DNA from 2 places in the Pannus brasiliensis CCIBt3594 genome. Region 2 is predicted to be linked to the other one. Evidence: predicted binding sites of a transcription regulator. Region 2 holds the regulator's gene; the other holds the start of a gene.
What was found. Region 2 encodes NtcA, which controls nitrogen genes in cyanobacteria. Its sites were predicted from a motif close to TTTGTANCNNNNGNTACAAA; they were not measured.
Positions count from the first base shown of each region.

Region 1: the regulator NtcA is predicted to act here: its motif matches at 5,176-5,195, upstream of V0288_RS05680 (DUF4278 domain-containing protein).

Region 1 is NZ_JBAFSM010000008.1:74,567-82,688, reverse strand. It holds gene V0288_RS05700 (mechanosensitive ion channel family protein) at 1-777, opposite strand, end outside; gene V0288_RS05695 (2-hydroxyacid dehydrogenase) at 1,083-2,090, shown strand; gene aroB (3-dehydroquinate synthase) at 2,314-3,408, shown strand; gene V0288_RS05685 (geranylgeranyl reductase family protein) at 3,388-4,521, opposite strand; gene V0288_RS05680 (DUF4278 domain-containing protein) at 4,661-5,059, opposite strand; gene V0288_RS05675 (FHA domain-containing protein) at 5,373-5,765, opposite strand; gene psaK (photosystem I reaction center subunit PsaK) at 6,060-6,323, opposite strand; gene V0288_RS05665 (phosphoribosylanthranilate isomerase) at 6,451-7,098, shown strand; gene V0288_RS05660 (ABC1 kinase family protein) at 7,378-8,122, shown strand, end outside.
Region 2 is NZ_JBAFSM010000063.1:13,285-21,406, reverse strand. It holds gene V0288_RS22105 (Hsp20/alpha crystallin family protein) at 378-797, shown strand; gene V0288_RS22100 (hypothetical protein) at 1,107-1,631, shown strand; gene V0288_RS22095 (hypothetical protein) at 2,152-2,313, shown strand; gene V0288_RS22090 (DUF4346 domain-containing protein) at 2,354-2,737, opposite strand; gene fabI (enoyl-ACP reductase FabI) at 2,830-3,606, opposite strand; gene ntcA (global nitrogen regulator NtcA) at 3,819-4,496, shown strand; gene V0288_RS22075 (DUF3084 domain-containing protein) at 4,503-6,035, shown strand; gene V0288_RS22070 (hypothetical protein) at 6,139-6,375, shown strand; gene V0288_RS22065 (response regulator) at 6,803-7,207, shown strand; tRNA gene V0288_RS22060 (tRNA-Gly) at 7,588-7,658, shown strand.

The DNA of each region.
Region 1 (8,122 bases), on a different contig from region 2:
GCTATCGTAGGCGATGCCGATCTCGACGGGAACGATCAGGGTTCGATCGGGTAAACTATAGTTCCGGAAACTAGAGGAAAGAATCTGTGTATTCGGGATAACGAGTAAGTTTTCGGTGATTTCCTCGACAACGGTGTATTTTAACTCCACGTCGCGCACGTAGCCCGATTCCCCGGTTTTGAGTTCAATATAATCCCCCACCCGGACTTTTTTCGAGGTGATGATCGTGATCCCGGACATGAGGTTCGCGAGGGTACTCTGTAAGGCTAACCCGATCGAGACCCCGCCGATCCCGAAGGCCGTCAGCAGGGGAGTGATCGAGATGCCGATCGATCCGAGGATAATCAGGAAACCACAGCTAAAAATCACCACTTTCGCCAGAAATTCAAACAGGGTGGTTAGCGGGGAAATCCCGTCATCCCCGGTCGTGTACACCCGCAAAATTTCCACCGATACCTGCGCGACGACTAGCGTGGCTGAGGATAAAAAAACGACTAAAAGGCTATCTTTGAGAAACGCGATAAACCCCGGGAATAAGGGTAAATTGGGCAGGGAGAGAGCGATCGTTAGCCCCAAGATCCCGAACCATAGCAAACTGAACCCTCGGATCGATTTTAAAATCCCCTCGGACAATCGGAAGTTCTTGTCGCGGGCGATTTTCAGCAGTTCCCCGATCACCCGTTTCTCGAAAACCCAACCCAACAGGAGACATCCCAGGAAAATTAACAGGGGAATGACGATATCCGGCCAGTGTTCCAGATTGATAAAGGAGTTCATCAGATCTCTCGGGAAATTGAAAAATTCTCGCGTGGTTAACGAAAAAGGAATCGCGCTTCGGAGTCTAGAAAACATCGCTCTCGCTATCCCCTTGTATCTTAGAAGAAGTGGTCGATCGTGACACCCCGGTTCGGTAGCCCGCGCGATCGGATCGCGATTTCCCGTATCAGCGGGGAAACGGTGGGGTAAACTCGCGAAAAATCGTTTAAAATTGCTAAAAATTCCTTTTCTGTTTTTAAATTCCAGTGATCCCGGTTTCTATCCCGGATCGATCGTTTGTCCCCGAATCCCCTGGAAGATCTCCCATGAAAGTCGCTTGTTTCAGTACCAAAGGCTACGATCGCCAGTCTCTAGAGGCGGCTAACGTCCATTACGGGCATGAATTCACCTTCTTCGACGTTCAGCTTAATAAAGATACCGCTATCTTGGCCGAAGGTTATCCCGCGGTCTGTATCTTCGTCAACGATATCGCCGACGCGGCCGTATTGGAGATTCTCGCCAAACACGGAACCCGTCTCTTAACCTTGCGAGCGGCCGGGTATAATAACGTGGATTTACAACGCGCGACCGAACTAGGCATTAAAGTGGCGCGCGTCCCGGCCTATTCTCCCTACTCGGTCGCGGAACACGCGGTCGCGCTGGTGTTGACGCTCAACCGGAAAATCCATAAAGCCTATAACCGGGTACGGGACGATAATTTTTCGCTAGAGGGTTTGCTCGGATTCGATCTCTACGGTCGTACCGTGGGCGTGGTCGGAACGGGTAAGATCGGGACGGTATTCGCCAATATTATGCGCGGGTTCGGTTGTTCCCTGTTGGGATACGATGCCTATCCGAACGATCGATTCACGGCGATCGAGACCGCGAAATACGTCGATCTGCCCGAACTTCTCGCCAATTCCGATATTATCTCGCTCCATTGTCCCCTTCTCCCTAGCACCCATTATTTAATCAACGCGGAAACGATCTCGCGAATGAAACCGGGGGTAATGCTGATTAATACCAGTCGCGGCGCGTTAATCGATACGGTCGCGGCGATCGAGGGCATTAAGTCGGGAAAAATCGGCTATTTAGGCATCGATGTCTACGAGAAGGAAGACGATCTATTTTTTGAAGATCTCTCGGACACGATCATTCAGGATGACACGTTCCAATTATTACAATCGTTTTCCAACGTGATCGTCACCGCGCATCAGGGATTTTTTACCCGCGAGGCACTGGAAGCGATCGCCACCACGACGCTAACCAATATCACCGATTTTGAAAAGGGGGAACCGTTACACAACGAGGTGATCTATCATCCCCACGGGTAGCGATTAGCCTATAAATATCTTTTACCGGCTATATCGATCGGTGGCGATCAGACTTCTCGCGGAATTCCTTTTCGATTCTCTAAAAAATCAAGAATTAGTGTGATTTACAAGCTTTTCGGTGGATTACGCTTCGCTAATCCACCCTACAGGTTTCTGCCTCCTCCTGACGGTCGCGAGCCGGTCGTGTTACGATCGAACTTGTCCCGATCGCTCCTTACCCTTCATGTTGACCCGCATTCCCGTTACCCTTCCCGATCGATCCTACGACATCCTTATCGAGTCGGGAGGTCTGGCCGAACTCGGTACGAGAATGGGTTCGCTCAAGTTGGGAAAAAAGGTTCTTCTCGTTTCCAATCCCGATATTTTCGATTATTACGGCAAAATCGCCCTCTATTCCCTAGAAAAAGCGGGTTTCGACGTTTCCTATCATTTAATCCCCGCGGGAGAGAATTATAAAACCCTGGAATCGATCGAACGGATCTACGATACCGCGCTCGATCGCCGTCTGGAGCGCTCCTCGACGATGGTAGCGCTGGGAGGGGGCGTGATCGGCGATATGACCGGATTCGCGGCCGCCACCTGGTTACGGGGAATCCATTTCGTTCAGGTTCCCACCAGTTTACTCGCGATGGTGGACGCTTCGATCGGCGGGAAAACGGGAGTCAATCACCCGCGCGGCAAAAATCTGATCGGCGCTTTCTATCAACCGCGACTCGTTCTCATCGACCCCGCGGTACTAAAAACGCTACCGGAACGGGAATTCCGCGCGGGAATGGCGGAAGTGATTAAATACGGCGTGATTCGCGACGCGGATCTGTTCGATCGCCTGGAAGCGGCCCCGAAACTCGATCGCTTTACCGATCTCGACAGAGAATTATTACAAACAATTATTACAAGATCTTGTCAAGCGAAGGCGGATGTGGTAAGTGAGGACGAAAAAGAATCGGGATTGCGGGCGATTTTAAACTACGGTCACACGATCGCCCACGCGATCGAGAGTCTGACCGGCTATAGCGCGATCAATCACGGCGAGGCGGTAGGGATGGGCATGGTCGCGGCGGGAGCGATCGCCGTCCGACTGGGACTGTGGACGGAGGAGGAGGCGCGAAGACAGAACGCCCTGATCCGTAAAGCCGGACTGGAAACCCGTATCCCCCCGCTCGATGTCGGGGAAGTGCTAGACACGTTAACCACCGATAAAAAGGTAAAAGCGGGCAAAGTTCGTTTTATTCTGCCCACCTCGATCGGTACGGTCGAGATCACGGACCGGGTAACGCCCGATCTCGTCCGGGAAGTGTTAGCCGAAACCGGGAAGTAGGCGTTTTTTCAGTTGGGCGATCGCCCATTCGGTAACGTCGCGGTAGCGTAATTCCCCGGCGAGAATCCGTCCCATCAACTGCCCGGAGACCGGACGTTTGACCGCCACTTTATAGGCGATCTGGGGGAATTGGTAGAACATTCCCGCTAATTTACCCGCGAGTGCCATATCCTCGCCCCATTCCTCTCGAATAATCTGGCTATAACGGGCGAGTGCCTGAGTGTCTCCGGCGAGGGCGCGATCGATCGCCTCCGCGGCTTTCACTCCCGTCAGGATCGACGGACGCACTCCCTCGCCGATCAGCGGATCGACGATTCCCGCCGCCTCTCCCGCGATCAGGGCGTTTTTCGCGTGTAGGGTCGCGTTATCTTTCCACAACAGCAGGGGATACTCGGTGTAACGATATTCTGCCGTATTCAAGCCCGATCGAGCGGCATAATCTAACAGTTGTTTTTTCAACTCCTCGGACTTGATTTTTCCCTTGAAACAGCCGCCGCTAATAGTGTAGCCGTCGGGTTTGGGAAAGGTCCAGATATAGCCGTTTTTCAGGGAACCGAAGTCGAATTCGGCGGTACGCAGTCGATCGCCGCTGACGGGGGTAGTGATTTCTAAAGTCGCCCCCAGCGCCTCCGATTTGAGATTCAATCCCAGCCACCGGGCCGCGTTTCCCGTCACCCCGTCGGCCGCGATCAGATATTTTCCCGAGAAAGTCTCGCCGGCGGTTTTGACCTCCCAACGATCGCCGCGGAAATCGATTCCCGTGACCTCGGTTTTGTCTTTAATCGTCGCGCCCGCCTCGATCGCGCGCTGACAGAGAAAATCATCGAAACGATCCCGTCGGACCATCCACATCGGCTCGGCTACCGTTAAATCGGTCGTCACGGGGTCGCCCTGTTTCCAGGTAAAGCGAACTCGCGTGACCGTATTCTCGACAGCCGGGGTAAAGTCAAAATCGAACCATTTGCCGATCGCCGGGGAAACCCCACCCCCGCAGGGTTTATAGCGGGGGAATCCCGTCTTATCGAGGACGAGAACCGATCGTCCCTTCTTGGCGAGGTGATAACCCGCCGCCGCGCCCGCCGGGCCGGCACCGATAATAATACAGTCAAACATTCGGGTTCGCTATGGCAGAAAACGACAAGGTATTATAGACGATCCCCGGTGACTTATCCGACTAATCCGCCATTTTCTCTCGAAAAAAATCGCCCCCGATCACCGACGATCGAGGGCGGAAAAAGGTGTTATCGCGAGCCTATTCGTGTAAGGCGAGATCTCGCGATTCTTTTTTCAGAAGTTCCACTAGATTCTCGTCCCCGTTTTCTTGGGCGATCTGTAAACGACGTTCCAGACGACGGCGAATGTTGTCGAGATGGACGGTGGATAGCCATTCCCGCTCGATCGAGACCGGTCGAGTGGCCGGGAGAGGACAGGCGAGTTTCGGCACTTCCACGCCCTCGCCGGCCACCACGGGACGGGTACTATAACTCACCCCGCGATACTGCCGGTATATTTTCGGTTCTAACTGGGGAATATGTCGGGGATAACGATATTTCCAGTCATTTCCACGATACTTACCCGCGTTCTCTCCTTCTAGCATTTCTAGAGGGGTAGAATCCCGTTCGTAAGTTACCCCTCGATAAGTCATTCGCATATCACCCAACTCCCTGCAATAATTTAAAGTCGTTATTCACTCGATCTAGCTCCCGCTCTCTTCCCGTCCGGCGATCGCCCGAAGACAGAAGACAGTTGCGAAAATCAGAATTTTATTCTGTATCTATTTTTACATTTTCTTCCCTCGTTCGGGAAACATTTATAAAAATTTAAAGTTAGGACGGGTGAGGACATCGGGAGATGAGAGGGGAAGAGGAAGGGGTGAAAAGTAGTCTTTCCCCTTTTCCCTTTCCCCTCTTTCCCTTTCTCTTGTCCCGAAAACTTCCTCGCCTTTCTCTAGCCGCACTCATCCATTAGGTGACGATCGTTTCTTTATCGGGGTACTTCGGCCCGTCCGGCGTGTCGGAGTCGAGCCGCTCGATCGACAGTCGCGGACTGACATCATCGGGAATGAGACGAATTTGAATCCGCGGGCCGGAACTCGCTAAACGGATAACCATACCATCGACGACCGGCACTTTCGAGATGGCCTTACCATTCATGAAAGTTCCGTTGGCCCCCAGACTCTCTAACTCCCATTCCGAATCACCGCGACGGATCTCTACGTGTCGTCTGGAGACAACGGCGCTATAGAGAACCACGTTATTATCCGTCGCTCGCCCGATCCGAATTACCGATTCTTCGTCAAATGTCCAGTGTTGTAGGGGGGTCGCTTGATTGGGATGCAAGAGCGTTAACGTGATCACGGCTACCTCGATCGTCTTGAGAGTATCGGGTTCGATCGACCCCACTCGATCGGGGGGACTTCTTTACTTATTTAATCCTATTCCGTAAGGATATGGAAATCGAGGAGAGGAGCGGGGAGATGGGGAGATAGGAAGATGGGGAGTGGGGGGATGGGGAGAATGGGGGGATGGGGAGACGGGGAGGGCCGGGAAGATGGGGAAATCATCAAAATTCTGAATATATTAAGTAAGGAATCGCTATTTTCTCCCTCACCTCCGGTTTCTCCCTTACCCCCCATCCCCGACACCTACCGTTTAGAGGATACCCGCGTTCGCGAGGCCCAATACCAGGCCCGCGCCGAGAATATGCCCGAAACTCATCGTCGCTAACAGTTCGGGAAGACCGAAGCTTTTCCGCGAGGCCAGTTGGGGAACGGGTAAACTCGGGCCCGTACCGGGGTTCTGGATAGCGAAGTAACCGATCGCGATCGCCACGAGATTGGCGAGAATCATGACGAGAGCGACGGAAAAATTCCAGGGGGTGGTTTGGGCGACCGCGAACAGTACGGATGAGTGCATCATAATTAACTCCCTTCTTGATAAGCTTTTATAAACACAAGGCATTATAGAAACCTCCCGACCTCGATCGAGGGTTTGTTTTGAATACTTAACAGTTCTTGTAACGTTTCGCGAACGGATCTCTTCTATGCGGGTTAAAATTTGCGGCATCACTCGCCCCGAGCAGGGAATGGCGATCGCCGATCTCGGGGCGACCGCGCTGGGATTTATTCTCGCTCCCTCTTCCCCCCGGTACGTGACTCCCGAATCGATCGCCTCGATCGTGACCGCCATTTCCCGCCCCATACACTATATCGGCGTTTTTGTCAATGAAGATCCGGGCGAAATTCGCAAAACGGTCACGCGGGCCGGATTGACGGGGGTACAGTTACACGGGGAAGAATCTCCCGATTTTTGCGCCCGTTTGCGGGATTTACTGCCGGGTATCGAGATTTTGAAGGCTTTGCGGGTTAAGGACGGGGAAACGTTAGAGAGGGCCCGCGGGTACTTCGATCGGGTGGATACCCTGCTCTTCGATGCCTATCACCCGAGTTTACACGGGGGGACGGGAAAAACGCTCGATTGGGAATCGATCGCCCGATTTAGTCCGCCGATCCCCTGGTTTCTCGCCGGGGGACTGACTCCCGATAATCTGACCGACGCGTTAACCCGTCTGTCCCCGAACGGGATCGATCTCTCTAGCGGGGTCGAGCGATCGCCGGGGGATAAAGACCTGGAAAAAGTCGCCCTCCTGTTCGATCGACTGCGACAGATAAGGAAAAGCTCGGTAAGCTAACCGGTTTCCCCGGCCGATCCGCTCGGACGCTATGCTACTTTTTCCGGCGTTCGCGGGAAAGATATTAACGTAGTCTCTGAGATTGAGCGGTCACATGGCTACGCTTGTGTAAAGAGTAGCCATTTCCTTTTTTTACCCCCCCTACAAAGGTTCAGTTAACCTCACCCCGGAAAATTCCCGCGGACGCGTAGCATGGAAATAATGTCACTTGAGCGGGACTAGGCGCGCCTCCCGATCTTGTTACAATAGTTTACAAAGTCCCCGTCCCCCAGATTTCCCATGCCCGAACTGATCATTTCCGAAGCGATCGAGATTTCCCCGGCGATTACCGACGACGTTCAACCCCTGCATATTCCCGAGGAACATATCGAGGATATCGGCCCCGTGGACGATAGCGCGCCCGAGAGTTGGCGGTACAATCCGGTAGCGATCGAGGAATACTATCGGCAACGTCCTTTCGCGGTCTTGGGAAGGATGATCGCCATCGCCCTACCGGTTCTTTCCTTCACGCTGGGGTTATGGTGGGATAAACTGCTGGGCAAATCGCCGAAAAACGAGATCCGACGCGCCGTACAACTGCGGGAACTGTTAACGGGACTGGGGCCGACCTACATTAAAATCGGTCAGGCGCTGTCCACCCGTCCGGATCTCGTTCCCCCCCTGTATTTAAACGAATTAACCACCTTACAGGATCAGATCCCCTCTTTCCCCAACGAGATCGCCTACCGCTTTATCGAGGAGGAATTAGGCTATTCTCCCGAGGAAATTTACGCGGAACTCTCTCCCGATCCGATCGCCGCCGCGTCTTTGGGACAGGTATATAAGGGAAAATTGAAAACGGGGGAAAAGGTCGCCGTTAAGGTTCAGCGTCCCGATCTGATCCGTCGGATCACGCTAGATGTCTATCTGATGCGACGTTTGGCGCTGTGGGTACAGAAGAATGTCAAACGGGTTCGATCGGATCTGGTCGCTATCACCGACGAACTCGCCGGCCGCATTTTCGAGGAAATTAATTACTGTCACG
Region 2 (8,122 bases):
GTTCAAGGCAACAGGGAATAGAGAAGGCGGAGTCAGGAGTCAGGAGTCAGGAGTCAGAAGGAGAAAGGAGGATTAAAGACATCAGAAGGATACGAAGCGTGTATTTTTAACTAAATATCCTTGAAATCATAATTTTATAGTTAAATTTGACTTCGATTCTCACTTTTGCAAGAGGTCTCCATTTGGCACGAGAACGGAACGGAGAGCGATCGAGACCGACCGAATCTCGCGTTTCGGTTTTCCCGATACGGTTGGCGATCGAGGCGATCGGGTTATTTCTACTTCGGATGGGCTTGAAACCGAACGACAGATTTCGCGGGAATTTTTACGATGAAAGTAATCGAAATCATGAACGAGACAACAGGAAAGCCAAAGCTATGATTTTAACCCGTTACTCCACCGATCGAGATGTACAAGCTTTAAACCGTCAGGTCGATCGACTGTTACACGAGATTCTACCCGTTCCCGCTCGCTCTCTCTATAGCCCCACGGTAGAAGTCTCGGAAACGGAAAACTCGATCGAGGTGAAAGTGGAACTTCCCGGAATCGATGTTAACAATGTCGAGATTCAAGTGACGAAAGAGCTCGTGTCTATCCGCGGCGAGCGGAAACGTCCGGAAGGAACCCCGGTTAGCGAGTTCCGTTACGGTCAATTCGGCCGCTCGATCGTCCTTCCCGCCAAAGTACAGAATACCGCGGTCACGGCCGATTACCGAGACGGGATCTTGTACCTAACCCTACCGAAAGCGGAGGAAGAAAAAAATAAAGTGGTCAAAGTTCAACTAACCAAAGAATAAATATCCGGTTAAAGGGTTGAAGGATTCTAAATAATCGATCGGCTAGGTTGTAGGAGCAACCTAGCTTTTTTAGCGGCTCGGATGTATGCCGAGTCAACCCGTTAACGATGGTGAGCGAGCCGGGTTGATTTTCCAGAAGATACTTTCGGGGTAACGTTCGATCGCTACAAGGGGGGAATCCGCGATCTCGAACACCTGGGCGACCCTATCGGTATGCAGAAGGTTGAATTTCAAAAAGAAATGTTAAAAAAGTAGACTAGAACATCAATTTATCTTAGACTAGCTATTAATAGAAATAAGGTAAATACGATGATATTTAGTTTTTTTAAAATTGTCAAAACCTTATTCAAACAATTTTCCGAGCGAGATTATAGTGTTCTCAACACGAGATGGTTCGCGAGTTGTTGGATCGGATTCACCCTCGATCGAAGTTTGACGAGTACGGGAGATTTATTCGGTCGGCTAAAACTAGGCGGGTACGAGATGGATATCTCGACATTCTCCCAGCCTAACCAGCCTAGAAATCTAGTTCCATTCCAACAGCGACGGACGATCGAACTCTTTGGGGAATTTTTAAAGATGTCCCTCGATCTCGATCGCTTGATTTGTCAAAACCCCAACGGTATCGAGATTCAAATTTATAGTCATTTAATCGCTTATTTGATTTTATTATTAATAGATATTCTGAAAATGCGAGGAGATAACCTATTAGATAAACTCCGTTATCTCCCAGCTTGTATGTGTCAAGAGTTCGGCGATATCCACCAGAGCGAGAGGATTCTACAAGACCGCTCTCTACTTCTATTGATGGGTATATCAGAATCGATCGTGTAAAGTTCTGTTACGAGTTTAACGCTTCCGCCTAAATTGTTATCGAACTATGGAGTTATATGCGCTACATTCTGATGATGCAATTGGTCATAGGTACGACAGTTATCCTATTGGGAACGGCCGCCCTATTCGCTTGGATACAAAATCGCCCCACTCCCTCGAATACCCGCGATAGAATGAAAGCTTCCCGACTTATTTTAACCCCAAAAGTTTCTGTCGCGATCGAAGATTACCGAGTTTTTTAAAAATTCGCTATACTATTTACCGATTTTATTTTTATCGATCGAAAATCTAGAGACCGATCATGATTTATCAAAAGTAAATTGACACAAAATTGTTTGATTTTACTTTCATCGATCGAATTAAGTCGGAGGCGATCGTGCCAATCCGTACCGCGATTATTCTCGTGATGATTACCGCTCTAGCCGTGATTCTCGGTTATTGGCTAGGAGTGATTCTGCCCGCGCGTCCCCCCCTCTGAGCGGCTACCTATACCTCGGAAACCCGACCGGCCCCGCGGGGGATGAGTTCCCACGATATGCCGGGAGGGGACGCGAGTATTGGATCGATCGAAAAGCCCGGTTCCGTCCGGGGGATCGGGACGCTCCGATCGGAATTCTTACTTTCGATCGATGACGATCCGATCGCCCTACCGCTCTCGGTCGCGTCGGGGTCGGCCTTTTAACGAGAGTCGGCGAGAACGAGCGATCGGCGGATCTAGCGGGTTAATCCTGCACGTATTCCGTCCCGTGGATCAGCGCGTGCTCGGCGCGGGTGAACTCCCGTCCCAGATAGGCCGCGTGGTCGAACATCGTCACCGGAGTTGGTTTCGTCTCCTCGATGATTTTGACCGCCAGTTCCTTGGCCGTTCGCGCCGTATATAAAGTCTGGGCGGTACGTTCCACCTTACCCCGCGCGGGAATCACTTTTCCCGTCTCCGGATCGACGGCTAACCCCCGTTCGTCGATGATATTGGTGTAGTGTTTGGCGCAGATCAGATTCGCCTCTCGATCGAGGTAAATAATAAAGTACCCGTTCGGATCGAGATCGATGTGACGCTTGGACAATTCATCATCGATCGCTTTGATATCTTTTTCTAACTCGTTCATAATTCTGTAGAGGTCGGGAATCAGGAGGCAGGAGGCAGGAGCGAACCACAATACCTGTTCTTTCCCCGTTCCCCTCACCCCCTCCATGCAGACTAAACACCCATAATCTCGTAACCCGCGTCCACGTAGAGAATCTGACCGGTGATACCGCTGGCGAGATCGCTACAGAGGAAAGCGGCCGCGTTGCCGACTTCGGTTTGCGTGACTGTCCGACGTAAAGGGGCGGTCTCCTCGACGAGACGGATCATATCCAGAATTCCCCCGACCGCGGAAGAGGCGAGGGTGCGGATGGGGCCGGCGGAGATACCGTTCACGCGAATGTTCGCCGGGCCGAGTTCCGAGGCGAGATAACGGACGCTCATTTCTAAACCGGCTTTCGCGACTCCCATCAGGTTGTAGTTGGGGATCACCTTCACGCCACCGAGATAGGTGAGGGTGATGATACTGCCACCCTCGGTCATCAGCGGTTTCGCCGATCGAGCCAGACGGGAGAGAGAGTAGGTACTCACTTCTAGAGATCTGTTAAAGGCCTCGCGAGGGATAGCGGTAAAATCGCCCGATAGACCCTCTTTATCGGCGAAAGCGAGACAGTGAATTAAAATATCAAGTTTTCCCCATTTCTCGGCGACCGTGGCGAAAGTGGCCTCGATCTGTTCCTCGTTCTGCACGTCACAGGGAACGTAGAACGCGGGGTGAATCTCCTCGGCCACTTCCCGGACCTTTTTCTCGAAGCGTCCCTTTTCGTCCGGCAGGTACGTGACCCCGATATTCGCGCCGGCGGCGTGCAGTTGCTGGGCGATCCCCCACGCGATAGAGCGATTGTTAGCGATTCCCGTTACTAGCGCGTTCTTTCCAGATAAACTTAACATAGTCCTCGTTTTTATCGATATATCTCCCGAATCGCCGATCGATGGGCGAGATAGGTATAATCAGGATAGGGATAGAGAGACGGAAATCTCCCTTCTCAACCATTGTGAAGCAAAAAGCGCCAAAACTTTTTTCGATTTCTCTTACGGTTGTGTTAATAGGGATAGAAATCGTTGCATAATAAAGACAATTTTTTCCTGTTTTTGGATGTGAGATGGATTTATCCTCGATTCAAGATAAGCCCCTGGTAGAAGTCTTCCGTAGGATCGGCAGTGGCAATTTTCCCCCCGTTGTCGAGACGTTCGAGCGTGGTAAAACGATTTTCTTTCCGGGCGATCCGGCCGAGAGGGTTTATTTCTTGCTCAAGGGAGCGGTGAAACTCTCGCGCGTGTACGAGGCCGGCGAGGAGATCACCGTCGCGCTCCTGCGGGAAAATAGTGTGTTCGGGGTGTTATCCTTGCTGACGGGACAGCGATCCGATCGCTTCTATCACTCGGTCGCCTTCACGCCGGTCGAATTACTCTCCGCGCCGATCGAGCAGGTCGAACAGGCTCTCCGGAGTAATCCCGATCTGTCGATGCTGATGTTACAGGGTCTATCCTCGCGCATCCTGCAAACGGAAATGATGATCGAAACCCTCGCGCACCGGGATATGGGTTCGCGGTTGGTGAGTTTCCTGTTAATTCTCTGTCGGGATTTCGGCGTTCCCACCGGCGAGGGTATCCGGATCGATCTGAAATTATCCCACCAGGCGATCGCCGAGGCGATCGGTTCCACCCGCGTCACCGTTACCCGTTTACTGGGCGATCTCCGCGACCAGAACATGATCTCGATTCACAAGAAGAAAATCACCGTCCATAACCCCGTGGCACTCAGCCAACAATTCACCTGATCGGCGATGACGACTATCGGTTTTATCCTGATCTTGGTGCTGGTTCTCCTGGGCGGCTCGCTGGCGGCTATCGGGGATCGTGTCGGTAGTCGGATCGGCAAAAAACGCATGAGATTGTTTAATCTGCGTCCCAAACAGACGGCGACGCTGATGACGATCCTGACGGGAACCCTGATCTCGGCCTCGACGCTGATTTTGTTGTTCGCGTCGAGTAAGCCCCTGCGTCAGGGGGTTTTTGAACTCGATCGACTCCTGGAAGAACGCCGCGCCCAGATCAAGGATTTAGAATCCAAGGTGACGGAAGCGACCGAACAGAAAAATAAAATCGAGAGCGAGTTAAAAAAAGTACGGGAGGAACAGGTCACGGCGCGACAACGCCTCGATCGACTCAACCGGAACTATCAGTCCTCCCGAAAGCAGTTACGGGCCGTTTCCGAACGGGTGGCGCGTTTTCAGGAAGAGGCGCGGCGGTTACAGAACGAGCGGAACGTCTTGAACGATCAGAAAGAACGGTTAATCGCCCAGCGGGATCGGCTGGAACGCCAGAAAACCCTGCTTGCCGGCCAGATCGGCCAACTGCAAACGCGGGTTCAAGACCAAAACCGGCAATTGCTCGCCCGCGAACGGCAGTTGGAGAGTCAGCGCAAATTGTTGGAGAACCAACAGAAATTACTGACCGAACGACAGACCCGACTGCAACGGCTAGAAATCGCCCGGCAATCGCTACAGGGGGAGATCGATCGACGGGACGCGCGCATTAGCGAACTCGATCGCTCGATCGTCGGCAAAAATCTCGCCCTAGAACAGACGGAGGGAAGATTACGAGAGTTAGAGAGCCAGATCGTCTCTCTCCGGCGCGAGGTGGAGGTTCTCGAACAGTATTATCAGACCTATCAGGAATTGCGGGAGAAACAGATCGCCATCGTTCGCGGTCAGGTGCTTTCCTTCGGCGCTTTTCGCGTCGTCGATCCGGGGGCGATCGTCGGGGCGATCGATCAACTGCTCCGACAGGCCAATACCTTCGCCATCCGCGCCACGCGACCGCGGGACCCGAACCCGGAGGAACGGGTGGTCAAGATCACCAAAGCGCAGGTGGAACAGTTAATCCAACAACTCCAGGACGGGGGGGAGTACGTGGTCAGAATTCTCTCGGCGGGAAATTACGTGATCGGCGAGCGAGAGGTGCGGGTGGTCGCCGATGTCGTGCCGAACCGACAGATTTTTTCGGATAATCAGGTGATCGCGGCCGTGTCGGTCGATTCGCGGGACATGAGCGAGGAGGAACTTCAGAACCGTCTCGATCTCCTGCTGGCTTCCGCGCAATTCCGCGCCCGCAGTGCCGGGGTTTTAGGGACGATTCAGGTGGAGGACGGTTTACTGACCACGGTGGTCAATTTTATCGATCGGGTGAAGCGTTCGGAGGTGGAGATCGACACGATCGAGGCGATCGCTTCCGAGGAAACGAAAACCGCTGGCCCGTTGAAGTTACGTCTCGTGGCCAAAAGTAACGGCGAGATGGTTTTCACGACGACCCCGTGAGTGTCTGGAGAATTGTCATCGATCGCCCGGAATCGATCGGCCCCTCCCCCCGGTGCTTTTCTATAATTCGGGGTAGGAAGGAATTTTCGGTTCGATCGGGGCTATGGATAATCGACAATGGCCGGCCGCGCGCGCGGAAACGGGATTACAACCTCGACACTTCGCCGATCTCGTTCGGGTGGTACAACTGGTTTTCGATCCCGGCGCGGGGGTTTCCGGGCGACAGTGGGACGCGGATCGGGCTTCGTTCGGACTAGCCCCGGAATTGGTCGAGAATTTGAACGAATTGGGACAGAAATACCGTTACGCGACCCCTCACGGTTCGATCGTCCCGATTTGAGCGAAATTAACCCTGGAAAGCGGAAGTTGGTTGAGCGAGAATAAAAATACTCTCTGGCAGTTCGAGGAGAACTTTCCCGCGTTGGATGAGGATTGAGCGGCTCGATCGTTTTCCCCCTCGGCTCTCGTTGCCTTTTCGGTTTTCAGGGGGGCGATCGATAATTATTATGAATTTTTGAAAGGAAAGATTTCCGAGCGAGCGTCGAGTCACCGCGTTCGATCGGTAAATTCTCGGTCAAAACAATCATGTTCTAGCGGGTAAGCCGTGATCCTATTTACGGGTACGCGACAATTTTTTGAAAATTCTTAATCAGAAGAAATATTTTAATTTATATGTTTTTTTAAGATTTTTTCGATTCCAAACAATTTTTAAAGCTTATACTATAAATAGTAGCTTGTAAGTTGAGAGGGAGAGATGCATCATGGTTATGACCGCTAAAAAGAAAGTATTAGTCGTTGACGACTCCCCGATCATGACGCTGATCATTGGAGGCATTGTCAATGAAGACCCCCTGTTACAGGTCACGGAATACGCGGGAGACGGCGCGGAAGCGCTCGCGAAAGTTGACAAGGTTCAACCCGATCTGATTTTACTGGATTTAGAAATGCCGAAAATGAACGGCATTGAATTTTTAAAACAAGTTCGTTTCAAAAGCAAAGCTAAAGTTTTAGTGATCACGGCCGAATCTCCTTCCTCTTCTAAAGTCGTCCAAGCGAGAGGCTTAGGGATCGACGGTATTATCTTTAAACCCTCGGGCGATGTTTCCGCCGACATGAAAGTGAAAAGAAGTCAAGAGATTCGCGACTCGATCCACCGCGTTCTGGGCTTGTAAACCGATACAAATATCACGGTCTCTCTCGCTTCTTCTATTCCTCGCGAACGGAAGTTCCGGCGAGGATACCATCCAAAAACTCGCGATCGATCGAGGATAAAGTTCTCTCTGGCCATTCGAGGGAATTTTTTCCCCTCGATCTCACCCTCCGAGATCCCCGCGTTCGGCGATCGAGTTAGCTCGCTTACCGAACTCAAAAATAAAGATCTTAGGACTATCCGGGGAGCGTTAATCGCTTACCTCGCTTAAACTCGGGGAGGTCGTATCGGGTTTCGTCGCCTCGACTACAACCCCCGTATACGAGTCGGAAAACAATTTTCGGCGATGGTGACATAGCGCGCGCTTCGTGTTATACTCGTAAAAGTGTGTAACGAAGCCACGCGGGTGTAGTTTAGTGGTAAAACCTTAGCCTTCCAAGCTAATGATAGGGGTTCGATTCCCCTCACCCGCTTAATCGAAATCCTTATCTAGCAACGGTTCTAGCGTTTACAGAGGAAAACCGAGATCGGGGTAATCTGCCTAGAAGTTGACTAAAAGTTGCCTAAAGTATTTTTAGTCAACTTCATGGTCGAGGGCGCATAGAGTGAGAGTGACTTCACTTTTACTACCTGAGACCGTTCAAGGTATCGATCACATCCAGGACTTGCATGGCTCCCGAAAATACACGCCTTCCCAGTCAAAAAAGTAGCCTCTCGGACTACAAACGAGAGACACCCTTAAGCCCAATCTCACTGATATTCTCATCCAGTTATATAACTATGGAGTTGGTTAGCGTCCCGAAAATTCTCTCGGTTGGCTCTACCCTCAAAAGTCAGGTAGCCACTATCTTGTTATAAAGCTATACAACGAACTAATGATATGTGACTGGTCAGTGTGAGAGCGATCGCCACGGGTAGACGTGTCTTTATGGGGTTA